4 regions of the Paenibacillus sp. FSL L8-0663 genome follow, and region 2 is predicted to be linked to each of the others. Evidence: riboswitches for the same ligand, from Rfam matches in the RefSeq annotation. Region 2 holds a riboswitch; each other region holds the start of a gene.
What was found. Region 2 has a riboswitch for thiamine pyrophosphate ahead of tenA (thiaminase II). Riboswitches for the same ligand answer to the same signal wherever they lie in the genome.

Region 1: another riboswitch for thiamine pyrophosphate. It lies ahead of thiC (phosphomethylpyrimidine synthase ThiC); the one in region 2 lies ahead of tenA (thiaminase II).
Region 3: another riboswitch for thiamine pyrophosphate. It lies ahead of MKY75_RS02095 (ABC transporter substrate-binding protein); the one in region 2 lies ahead of tenA (thiaminase II).
Region 4: another riboswitch for thiamine pyrophosphate. It lies ahead of MKY75_RS04565 (ECF transporter S component); the one in region 2 lies ahead of tenA (thiaminase II).

Annotation. Positions count from the first base shown of each region.
Region 1 covers NZ_JBBOYM010000001.1:823,031-826,150, reverse strand. Annotated here, with positions in the region: gene thiC (phosphomethylpyrimidine synthase ThiC) at 1-1,597, opposite strand, end outside; TPP riboswitch at 1,785-1,897, opposite strand; gene MKY75_RS03635 (IclR family transcriptional regulator) at 2,053-2,796, opposite strand; gene MKY75_RS03630 (alpha/beta hydrolase) at 3,097-3,120, shown strand, end outside.
Region 2 covers NZ_JBBOYM010000001.1:4,371,900-4,375,019, forward strand. Annotated here, with positions in the region: gene MKY75_RS19190 (AEC family transporter) at 2-955, shown strand; TPP riboswitch at 1,134-1,236, shown strand; gene tenA (thiaminase II) at 1,373-2,062, shown strand; gene thiM (hydroxyethylthiazole kinase) at 2,134-2,979, shown strand; gene thiD (bifunctional hydroxymethylpyrimidine kinase/phosphomethylpyrimidine kinase) at 2,976-3,120, shown strand, end outside.
Region 3 covers NZ_JBBOYM010000001.1:469,532-472,651, forward strand. Annotated here, with positions in the region: gene MKY75_RS02095 (ABC transporter substrate-binding protein) at 477-1,520, opposite strand; TPP riboswitch at 1,714-1,824, opposite strand; gene MKY75_RS02100 (pyridoxamine 5'-phosphate oxidase family protein) at 2,093-2,527, shown strand; gene MKY75_RS02105 (bifunctional 2',3'-cyclic-nucleotide 2'-phosphodiesterase/3'-nucleotidase) at 2,752-3,120, shown strand, end outside.
Region 4 covers NZ_JBBOYM010000001.1:1,021,989-1,025,108, reverse strand. Annotated here, with positions in the region: gene MKY75_RS04570 (ABC transporter ATP-binding protein) at 1-1,047, opposite strand, end outside; gene MKY75_RS04565 (ECF transporter S component) at 1,047-1,643, opposite strand; TPP riboswitch at 1,894-2,003, opposite strand; gene MKY75_RS04560 (TatD family hydrolase) at 2,047-2,844, opposite strand; gene MKY75_RS04555 (polynucleotide kinase-phosphatase) at 2,865-3,120, opposite strand, start outside.

The DNA.
Region 1 (3,120 bases), 3.5 Mb from region 2:
ACTCAAAGCGTGCCTTGGACAAAGCATCATCCCGCTGCTGCGCCCGTGGATGGCCCTTCGCCAGATCGGCAGCATGTGCCGCAATTTTGTAGGTAATGACACCCTCACGGACATCATCCTTATTCGGAAGACCCAAATGCTCCTTAGGCGTAACATAGCACAGCATGGACGTCCCGAACCAACCGATCATCGCCGCCCCGATGGCTGAGGTAATATGATCATATCCGGGGGCAATATCCGTCGTGAGCGGTCCCAAGGTATAGAAAGGAGCTTCCTTACAAATCTCCATTTGCAAATCCACATTCTCTTTGATTTTATGCATAGGGACATGTCCCGGCCCCTCAATCATGACCTGAACATCATGCTTCCATGCGATTTGCGTTAGCTCGCCCAACGTTTCCAGCTCTGCAAACTGTGCTTCATCATTCGCATCATAGATACTACCTGGACGTAGACCATCCCCGAGAGAAAAGGCCACATCATAGGCTTTCATAATTTCGCAGATTTCTTCAAAATGTGTATACAAAAAATTCTCCTGATGGTGCGCAAGGCACCAGGCTGCCATGATCGACCCGCCACGGGACACAATTCCCGTCATTCTATTCGCCGTCATCGGTATATACCGCAGCAATACACCCGCATGAATTGTAAAATAGTCCACTCCCTGCTCCGCCTGCTCGATCAGCGTATCGCGATACAACTCCCACGTCAGCGCTTCTGCTTCGCCGTTCACCTTTTCAAGTGCCTGATACAGCGGCACAGTTCCAATCGGTACAGGAGAATTCCGAATGATCCATTCACGTGTGGTATGGATATTACGGCCTGTGGATAGGTCCATAACTGTATCCGAGCCCCAACGCACAGCCCAGGTCATTTTCTCCACTTCCTCCTCAATCGAGGAGGTAACCGCAGAATTACCAATGTTCGCATTGATCTTCACGTGAAAATGACGCCCAATGACCATCGGCTCACTTTCCGGGTGATTGATATTCGAAGGCAAAATGGCTCGTCCAGCCGCCAATTCCTGCCGTACAAACTCAGGCTCCACCCCTTCGCGGATCGCCGCAAATTCCATTTCGGGCGTAATGATCCCTTGCCGTGCATAATGCATTTGCGTCACTGTACGACCTTGCGAAGCACGAAGCGGACGGTTGGTCACGCCGGGAAATTCAACTGTCTCCCGTTTGGAGCCAGGTTTCAGTCCATTATCCTCCGGTTTGACGGCGCGTCCCTCGTAAGCCTCCACATCGCCCCGTTCCAGTGCCCAAGCTCGCCGTAATGGAGGCAGGCCCTGACGGATATCGACCTGATAGGCTTCGTCAGTCATGGGACCGCTCGTATCGTACACACGCAATGGCTCATGATGCTCCGTGCCCTGCGGCGTATGTGTAGGATGAAGAGCAATTTCCCGCTCTGGGACGGCAATGTCCGGCCGCGAGCCTTGAATATATACCTTACGGCTCCCTGGAAAGGGCGTTACCCCACTGGCTTGCTCCCCGTTTGTCTTCTCTACCCCAACTTCCCTTGTTCCTGCCAACCTTACTTCTGCTGATTTAAATTCTGTTCCTTTTGTTCCTTCTACTTCTGTCGGCTTCATTGTCCATTCCTCCTGTTTCGATGAAATGACACACCGATCCGGAACCATTCCCAGGGTGGCGCTGATCTATGCAAAAAAGCCGGTTCCCGAGGGAACCGGCTAATCTAACGAGGCAGCTATCCAGACCGTGCACATGTGGAATAATCCTATTCCAATGCGTCACCGTAGACAGCAGCTGCGTATACATTTCAATGGCCGATTACTTCCCTACGCTGGTATGATCCAGATCAGGTGCAAAGGGTCCGGAATCTTACACGATTCCATCTCAGCCCGGCATTACAGGCTCCCCCAGTAACTGCGATACTTCTATTCACATGAGGCGGACATAACAGACATCCCGCCATCCTTATCAGACTACTTCAAATTTATGGCTTTGGCAACCCTTCTAGGTTCCATTTAGCAAGAAGACGCTCCTCACCAAATCACTTTGCTTGCTTCAACTGCATTCATTCTTGTTACGGAAGCATAAGCCCCATTTCCTTAGCCGCTTCGATCAAAATCGGAGCAAAGTCATGTAGCGTCTCGGGTGCAAGCCGGCTGACCGGACCGGATACAGATAAAGCCGCAGTGACCTGTCCCTTCCGGTTCACAATTGGTGCGGCCACAGCAGCGGCCCCTGGCTCCCGTTCTTCATAGCTGGTCGCATAGCCCTTCTCGCGAATGTCCTGCAGCTGGGCTTTATAGACCTCCGCGTCTACCGAGGGCGGCCATTCATTCCCGCTTAGCAGGGCTTCCAGCTCCTGCGGCGGCATAAAGGCAGCCAGCACCTTACTGGAGGCTCCTACAGCCAGCGGCATACGCGCACCCACAGGCGCAACCCTGCGGATCGCCTGATTGCTCTGCACGGCTTGTATGCGAATACGCATGCTGCCGTCCCGTAAGTACAAGCTGACCGTTTCGCCCAGACGGTCACGCAGTCCTTCCATTGCAGGCTGTAACAACACCGCCGGCTCGTCACTTTGGGACAAATGTGTGGATAGCTCCCAAATGCGGAAGCCAAGTCGATATTTTTCCGTTTCGGCATTCCGAACGACAAAGCCCCGATCCTCCAACGTAGTCAGCAGCCGATGAACCGTGCTTTTATGTAGACCAATTTTGGAGGCAATCTCCGTTAGGCCAAGATCCGAATCTGCGGTAAAACACAGCAATATATCAAGTGCACGCTCTACAGCGCGAACGGTTAATTTACGGTCTTCCATTCGTGAACCGCTCCTCTTGTATCCATATTCGTTTCACACTATGAAACATGGTTACATAAATTATATAGAATAGTCGCGGCTACTGTAAACCGATGTTTTTGTGACAACCATATTACAGAACGAGAACAAACATCGACAATTCTTTGCATCATTTTTACTTTTCCGGTTCAGGCGTTGACTTTGGATAACCCCCATCATACGATAATAGGTATCTATACGGATATACACTATCATTTTCAAGTGGAATTATACCTAAATTCTATTGAAACGAGGATCAATTTTATATAAGGAGGCTCTTACATGATTTCTACATCCCAGCGCAAC
Region 2 (3,120 bases):
TATGAGTGTCGGACATATCTTGTACATTTTGGTGCCGATTTTTTTCGTTATTATTTTAGGGTGGTTAGCGGGGCATTACAAAAGCTTTGATGCCTCTTCCTCCAAAACCCTAAATGCGCTCGTTACCAAATTTGCACTACCTGCGCATCTATTCATCGGTATTACGACAACGGACAGGAAAGCGCTCATCGAGCAATGGCCATTCCTGCTGGCCCTGTTCATTGGCATTGTCGGCTTTTTTACCGTTCTCCTTCTACTGTCCCGCTTTGCGGGGAAGCAGTCGGTCAAGGATGCCGCCATGTTTGCTTTGAACTCGGCACAGCCGACCTTTGCTTTTATGGGCATTCCTGTGCTTGGAGCCATCTACGGTTCCGCTGCTGTCGCCATTCCGATTGCGCTTACCGGGATCGTAGTCAATGCCGTCCTTGACCCTGCGGCTACCATTATAGCTACCGTAGCCAGCAGGAATTCAGGCAAAGAACGGAACGGTCACCTCGGAAGGTTAATCTGGGACTCCATTCTTCATGGATTAAAAGAACCGCTGGCGCTGGTTCCACTGATTGGTGTAATTTTGACCTTGTTCGGCTTCCATTCACCGGATTTGTTGAACAAATCGTTGAATCAAATCGGAGACATTACGTCCGGGGCCGCTTTATTCGCTGTCGGAGTGACCATTGGCGTACGCAACATTAGTTTTAGTGTAAGTGCCTTTGCCATCGCACTGTTAAAAACAATTGTACAGCCTTTATTAATGCTGCTGATCGCCTACCTGTGCGGTCTGTCGTCTGCAGATACTGTGAAGGCAGTTCTGCTCGTTTCCTTCCCGGGTTCAGCAGTCGCTGCTATGATCGCCACCCGTTTTGAAAGCCTGGAATCAGAAACAGCCTCCTCCTTTGTCATCAGTGCTGTCATATCGCTCGTTACACTCCCAGTACTGATTTCTCTATTGGTATAAATGCTGATTATTTAGACATTGGAGCCTGCCGCGAATTCCTTCGTGTAGACGGAACTGATCTTCTCCAGCGCCTTTTTCCCTCTCGGAAGCGAACTTCAGCTCTGTCGTTTGGCCCTTGACCAGATAGACATGTTTGACATAGCGTATGAACGTATGTACAGTAATAGTCAAAAGAATAGAAGTCCACTAGGGGAGCCGCTATGGCTGAGACAAGAACGTATCTTGGACCCTTTGAACCTGATCTAGTTCGTACTAGCGTAGGAAAGTGGAGCCTTCGTATATAAGGTTTCAAGCGTTTTTTGCGTATTGGGCCTATTGTTGAAGCCGCTCCATTTTTCTGGGGCGGCTTTTTAGCGTTGTTCCGGAATTATATTCTTACAGGACTTCTTGCTCTTCAATTTTATGGAGGTGGCGAAATTGAGTTTTACACAAGAACTCCGTCGGCAGGCGGACGGCATTTTTCAAGCGATTTTTGAGCATCCCTTTGTGAGAGGTATTGCTGAAGGAAGTTTGACAAGGGGACAGCTGATTCACTATGTAAAACAGGACTTTGAATATTTGAACGCCTACATGCGGATATACGGCATCGCAATCTCCAAATGCACGAATCGGGAGGACATGGATGTATTTAATGAACAAATCTCTTTTATTCTCCACAGCGAGGTTCATCCGCATCAAAATTTCTGTGCTGTCGCAGGGGTGACCTATGAAGAATTGCAGGGATATCCGCTCGCTCCGTCGGCTCATCACTATATCCGGCACATGCTGACGGTTGCGCATGAGGGCAACCTGGGCGAGATCTTGGCTGTGCTGCTGCCATGTATGTGGACGTATGCCGAGATTGGCCGCAGGCTGCTAGATGAAGTAAAGCCGGATAAGTCCCATCCGTTCTATGAATGGATTGGCTTTTATGGAGACCAGCTTGATGATACAACACTCAAGTTCCGAGAACGTGTAGATGCTTGGGCGGAAGGGGCAACGGCTGCTGAGCGGGAGCGGATGATTGAGCATTTTATACTGAGCTGCCAGCTGGAATATAAGTTCTGGGACATGGCTTATAAGCAGGAAGAATGGCCGGTCCAGATGCAGGCAGCGGTCTTGGAATAGTCAGCCTGTCAATTCGATGAGTGAAGTACGGTTAATGTCCTGTTAAACCACCAACTATAGAGAGGATAATCATGATGAGTACATGGGAAAAAAGTTATTCGGATCTCCTAACGAAGGTACAAAATAGCAAACCCCTCGTTCACAATATCACCAATGTGGTAGTCACCAACTTTACCGCCAACGGCCTGTATGCATTGGGTGCCTCCCCAGTGATGGCCTATGCACCCGAGGAAGTAGCAGACATGGCAAAAATAGCGGGAGCCGTCGTATTAAACATCGGTACGCTGAACCGCGAACTGGTGGATGCCATGATCATTGCTGGACAATCAGCAAATGCACACGGTGTTCCAGTCCTGCTAGATCCGGTCGGTGCGGGAGCAACGAGCTTTAGAACCGAGTCTGCACTGCGAATCCTGAATGAAGTCAAAATCTCCTTGGTACGAGGCAACGCGGCCGAAGTCGCGCATCTTGTTGGAGAAGCGCGTGAGATTAAAGGCGTAGATGCTGGTGACAGTGCTGACAGCGGCCATGTCGATCTGGCAATTCGGGCTGCTCGAGTGCTCAATACAATGGTTGTCATCACTGGAAAAGAAGACGTCATCACCGATGGGGCCGAAGCACGAATGATAAGCGGCGGAGACGTACTGCTCACGAAGGTAACCGGAGCAGGCTGCCTGCTGACCTCTGTGTTAGGTGCCTTTGCAGCTGTTGAACCCAACCTGCTGCTCGCAGGTACAGCAGGCTTGGCATTTTACAGTGCAGCAGCTTCCCGAGCCGCAGCACGTACCGCAGAGCTAGGGCCAGGCAGCTTCCAGATTGCCTTTCTCGACGAGCTCGCCAAACTACATACTGGTTCGCTAGAGGGGCATGTCACGATCCGTGAAGCTGGAACAACTACAGCAGGTGGTGCGCGATGACAGACACTCGTGTACCCAGAGCACTAACGATTGCCGGCTCAGACAGTGGCGGCGGGGCCGGAATTCAAGCCGATCTCAAAACCTTTCAAGAGCTTGGCGTATACGGCATGTCAGCTATTACGGCCATTACTGTACAGAACA
Region 3 (3,120 bases), 3.9 Mb from region 2:
TTGGAGTGTTTTAGAGAAAATAGGGTGGTTTAAGGCGTTTGAGACCGCTCCGCGTTTCATTTGGTCTTACGATCGCTGTTGCAGGGGGATTCTTGGATTATTTAAGTTTTCAAAGGTAAGAATTCCCCTGCAAAGGCGAACGCTCCGCTTCTCCAGATTCAAATGAACCGCTCCGCTGCTGCCCGCCTTAAAAGCACCCTATTTTTAAAGCTGGTTTGTGCGGCATTTTTAACACACAAGCGCACCTACTTAGCGCTTAGATAATATGAAACTAAAGAATAAACCAAGTTGAACGAGAACGAAGTGGGCGGAATGGTGCTGTCAAGCGTTAGCGTTCGCCTTTGTACCCAGATTTCAACCTCTGGATATTCATAAAAGAAATCTGGGTACAACAGCGATGGGAAGCACCATCCGACTGCGTAGTAGGGCTTCGTTCACTTCTCTAGTTCAGTCTTATTTAGCGTTTTAACAAATGGTCAGCGCTTGGGCAAGAAGTTGTTTGTGAAGGCCTTATCGACTTCCAAAGGCTTGCTGAGCAGCTTGCGTTCGTACATCCAGTCCGAATAGTTTTGCCATACCTCCGCTTTTTGCACACCCCATTGTGCGGCATCGTCCTGATAACGCGGGCTCAGCCATTTTTGGCTGGCAAGTACCAGTTTTTTATCCAGCTCCGGTACAGCTTTGCTTAAAATGTCTGCGGCTTCTTCCGGATGAGCGATAGTGTATTCATAGCCTTGTGCGGTAGCATCCATGAACGCTTTAACCAGCTCGGGATCATTTTTTATCGTTTGTTCGTTGCTCACAATTACAGGCGTATAGTAGTCGAGGCTTTTGGAATAATCTTTTACATACAGCATATCCAATGGCTCATCTCGAAGTTGGGCCTCGATTCCGGTCCATGCGTAGAAAATCCAGGCAAAGTCGATATCCCGCTTCACGGCTGTAAAATAGTCTGCATTGCCCATGTTGACGATCTTCACTTTGCTCACATCGCCTTTGTCTGAATCCATGATGGATTTCATGACCGCTTCTTCTACGGGAGAGCCCCAACCGCCGTATTTTTTACCTTCAAAATCTTTCGGGCTTTTAATTCCGCGATCTACCGGGGCTGCGAAGCCTGAGGTATTATGCTGAATCACCGCAGCGATGGATACAAGCGGCACACCTTGCGTGCGAGCCTGTGTGACGCCTTCTTGGTAGCTGATACCAAAAGGTGCAGCATTAGAAGCAACCATTTGATCGGCTCCGCCTGAACCAGGTTGAACAATTTGGACATTCAAACCTGCTTTTTCGTAAAATCCTTTGTCCTTGGCGACATAGAGTCCCGTATGATTCGTATTGGGTGTCCAGTCGAGCACGATTTTAACATCTTTGAGCCCCTTTGCCGGAGTAGACGTTTGAGTGTCGGTAGCGGAAGCCGCTTCTTGGGATGTAGGGGGACTTCCACCGCAAGCGGTCAGGGTCAGGGCCATGAGCCACAGACTGATCAGTCCCAGGGTTAATATTTTCATGCGCTTCATCGTTAGTGTTCTCTCCTTTTGATTACCCGTTATCCATCCAATCAGACAGCTTAAGTTTCCCATTTTCATAAAAATAACATCTGCCGGACGCGATCTTTCCAACAACTTAATCCTCAACAAAAAAAGCGCCCCGAGTTTCCGGGACGCTTGCGCTTGTATATACCAAAGTAAGGGATGGTCCTATGTAAAAAAGGCACATCTTGCTTAAGCATTCCTACGCTGGCATTACCCAGATCAGGTTGTAAGGGTCAGTGTCTTGGGACACACTCTCAGCCGGCCGATTCCAGCACCCCTGCATTGTATGGTTTAATGGGTCATTTATTCGGGTTTACTACGACGATTATATGCTTTGAATGCGGGTCTGTCCAGCATGAAGGGAGAGATGACGGTTCATTTGCCGAACGACAGGGTACACTTTTACTGTGAGCTTTGATCTGAAAATGAGTATGAATCAAACCGATTCGATCCGGTCATGTTATTTTCAGAACAGCTGCGCAGGTAGGTTCAGATGGGCTGGTGCCCAATGGTATGGCCGTAGAGAATTCTAATTCGTGAAAAGGAGTTGTTGTACTGTGGGTAAAACGGAAACATTGGATCGCAACCAACTGGAACAAGCCATTGTGAAGGCTTTGGATAACAACAAATTTTGTTCGTTAGGTACGGTAGAGGGTGGCAAACCGAAAGTACGCTATATGGCCCTTTTTAACGATGGAATGAACATTCATCTGGCGACAGATCGCAAAACGCATAAAGTGGATGAGCTAAAGGACAATCCGAATGCTTACCTGCTGCTGGGTTATGAGGTTGGCGGTACGAAGGAAGTTGTAGAAGTGGAGGCTACCGTCCAGATTACAGCTGATGAGGGGCTGCGCAAACAAGTGTGGAACGATTCCTTGAAGGAATGGTTCTCCGGACCGGACGATCCCGATTATGTCATTCTGGACGTGAATCCGACTTGCATTGAGTATGTGGGTCAGCAAACGGAGCGCCAGGTGTGGAAGAAATAGTACGAATATAAATGGATAAACCAGTGAATCTCCGAGTTTTTATTAGGAGGTTTGCTGGTTTTTTTATGTTTGAGAAAATTAATTATTTTTTCATAAATAATTTTAAGTAAATGACTACTCTTTTGTCTGGCGTTGGATTAAAATAGAAATGGTGGGTTCAAGGCTTACATATATGTGCAAAAGTATGTATATGAGGCATACACCTTAATGAGGAGGGGTATATTTTGTTATTTCGTAAAAATTGGTTTAAAGGGTTTACAGCAGCAGTTGTAGCTTGTAGCATGCTGGTGTTTTCAGCCGCTCCATCCTGGGCAGCTAGTGATTCTCGTGATAGCGCTACGGTGAATTTGCGGATCATGGAAACAACGGATATCCATGCGTCCCTGATGAACTACGATTACTATTCGGACAAAGAAACCAACGAGTATGGCTTGGTTAGTACAGCTAGCTTGATCCAGAAGGCACGTAGTGAAACAAGAAACAGTATGCTGTTCGATAATGGTGATTTGCTGCAGGGCAACCCATTAGGCGATTATATGGCCCGCAACAAAACCTTTGAGAAAGAAGGCGGTGTCCATCCGGTCTACAAGATG
Region 4 (3,120 bases), 3.3 Mb from region 2:
TTGCAGCTCGGGATTTTGAAACGCGAACCCGATACGCTCTGCCAGTTGTTCTGTACTGCCTGCCTCAATTCCGCGCACGCTATAACGTCCCTGTGTGCGAAGTAAGCGCATCATGGAGAGCAGTAGCGAGCTTTTGCCAGCCCCGTTTTCACCAACCACGCCAATCCAGTCGCCAGGCTTCACCTGCGCATGCTCCACATAAATCACTGAACTTAAACCGCGGAGGCCGCTAAAATGTTCCAGCTCCAGCACATCAGTCCCCGCACCATTCTGTTGCGTCACTGCTTCACTCCAACGTGGCGAAGACGCTTCATTCCATACTCCCGGATACCACACGCCGTACTCGGACAATGCCTGCCGGTGCACATGAAATACTTCTTGGGCCCTTCCATCTGCAATGATCTCCCCTTGAGCAGAAAGCACCACAATCCGATCCACATCATGGACAATTTCATTAATTTTATGCTCCACAATCACCAGTGTCTGGTCTACCGAAATGTTGCGAATGGTATCCCACACCTGTGTAGTGCCTTCCTCGTCCAACAAAGCCGTGGGCTCATCCAGAAAAAGCACTTCTGGCTCCATAGCCAGCACAGACGCAATCGCCAGCCGCTGCTTCATTCCCTGTGACATGCTGCCAATGGGCATATGTATATCATCCGTCGATAGACCCACCTGTATCAGCAGCTCGCGAATACGGGATCGCATCTGCTCCCGGGGAACCTGATTATTTTCCAACACAAAAGCCAGTTCCTCATCTGCATATGACATACAGAACTGCGTATCAGGATCTTGAAATACAATACCTGAGACACTTGGGATTACAGCAGCATCGCATTTCATAGGCACTTCTATCGTGCGTGGAATCAGACCGCTTAACACTTGGAGCAGTGTTGATTTACCGCATCCACTCGGTCCCAGTAGCAGCAGCTTTTCCCCCTTGCGGACAGACAAAGACATATTGTGAAAAAGCAGCTCTTGCTCACCGGGGAATTTCAACCGTAGCCGGGTGATCGAAGCCACCACATCTTCGGTTGCCCGGCTCATCAATCCAGCCCCTTATAATCTTGTTCCGTTGCAGGCCTCAAACTTCGCGTGACTCCGGTTACCTCCAATGCCTTAGCCAGATAGAACGCGAATACCCCGGCAATCACAATACTGCCAATCATCCGAAATCCAATATACAAAACATAGTTCCAAGTCGATAGCTGATCAATATACCCGTAGCTGAAGTCTAAAATCAGAGAAGTGACAGCCGCCCCAGCCGCAGCTAGCGAAGCAACCCACAGGTTTGCGTTCCGATACAGAAAAGCCGCAAAAAACAGCTCCGCTCCCAAGCCTTGCAGCAGGCCATAGTACAAGGTGGACATACCCCATTCGCTTCCCAAAAAAGCACTGACCGTTGCCGCTGCCACCTCTGCCAAAATCGCAACACCCGGCTTGCGAATGATGAGATAAGCAAACGTACCTGCCATAAACCACATGCCATACATCAGTTGCTCGGCGTGTAGACCCAATGGTTTCATCAAATCATAGGCAGGTCCCCATATTTTGTAGATCAACCCGAACACAACAGCGATCACAATCGTGACCAAAATATCCGTCAGTTTCAACCCTTTGGACGCTCTTACAGCAGTATTCATTATTGCGTGCTCCCCTTTTTCCTTATAGTTGGCCTCTTGGCCATGAAAAAAAGCTTGTCTGGAGCTGAATCTCCAGGCAAGCTTTATGCGCAGTAAAAGGTGAAGCACCATACAAAACATCATTCGTCGATATGCCTTATATAACCAGTAGTCTAAACTACTACACTGATACCCAGCCAAGTCAGGATCAAGGTAAAATGCTAGGACATACATTGAATCTATCGACAACCGCAAAAAAAAGCGGCATTCCTGTATAGTGTTCTTGGTTTCTCTACGCTGGCATTACCCAGATCAGATTTCACGGTCAGTGGCAAGGGCCACCCTCTCAGCCTGACTTTCTCAAGCTCCCGACAATGCTTTTTAATTCACTATAATATATACCACATCTATGGCTTTGACAATCCTATAATCCGAAGAAACGTTTAGCCGTTTCCGTCGTCGCGATTTCGATCTCCATCATGCTTCGACCTGTACATTCGGCTATCGTAGCAGCAATGTGAGCGAGATACATGGGCTCATTACGCCCTTCTTTAGGCTTCACAGGCAAATTACGCGGGGTCAAAAATGGAGCATCCGTTTCAATCATCAGACGGTCCAAGGGAATATCTCTGACCAGTTCACGCAGATGCTTCCCCCGCCGTTCGTCGCAAATCCAGCCGGTGATTCCGATATACAGTCCCATTTCTACATACGTACGCAATTCCTGTTCCGTGCCGGTAAAACAATGCACTACCGCTTTATCGACAAGCCCTTGATACTCCCGAAGCATAGCGACAAAGTCCTCATGTGCATCTCGTTCATGCAGAAATAACGGCATTTTCAGCTCACCCGCCAGTTGGATTTGCTCGCCAAACCATCGGCGCTGCACATCACGTGGCGAAAAATCACGGTTATAGTCCAATCCGCATTCCCCTATGGATACGACCTGCGGCTGACCCGCCAACTGGCGGAGCTGCTGAATCGTGTCTGCACTGCAGTCTTTGGCATCATGGGGATGCACGCCAGCTGTCGCATACAGCTTGCCCGGATAACGCGCTGCATACTGAGAAGCTTCCCGACTGCTGCGGACACTGGTCCCGGTAATAATCAGCGGTGAAATCCCTACAGCCGCGGCTCTCTCTACCACCTGTTCCCGATCTGCATGAAACGAACGATGCATCAAGTTCACACCAATATCAATTAACGGTGTACCCCTTTCCATCTCAATCCCTCCCTCGCAAACTACAATCTTGGATCAATCGGCTCTGATTCCAGAGATAGTGCGGCAAGGACGCATTCATGAATACGATCTACCGTATCCTTGCGGACAAAACGTTCCACGCCTTCCATACCAAGCGCTCCTTCCATCAGGGCATGACGCTCCTTTTTGTTCGTTCGACGCTGCTTCAGACGCTTTAAATTCTCAGGGGCAAGATAATCCATACCGTAAATGATGTGCAAATACTTCCGGCCTCTCACCTTGATTGCAGGCTGAATC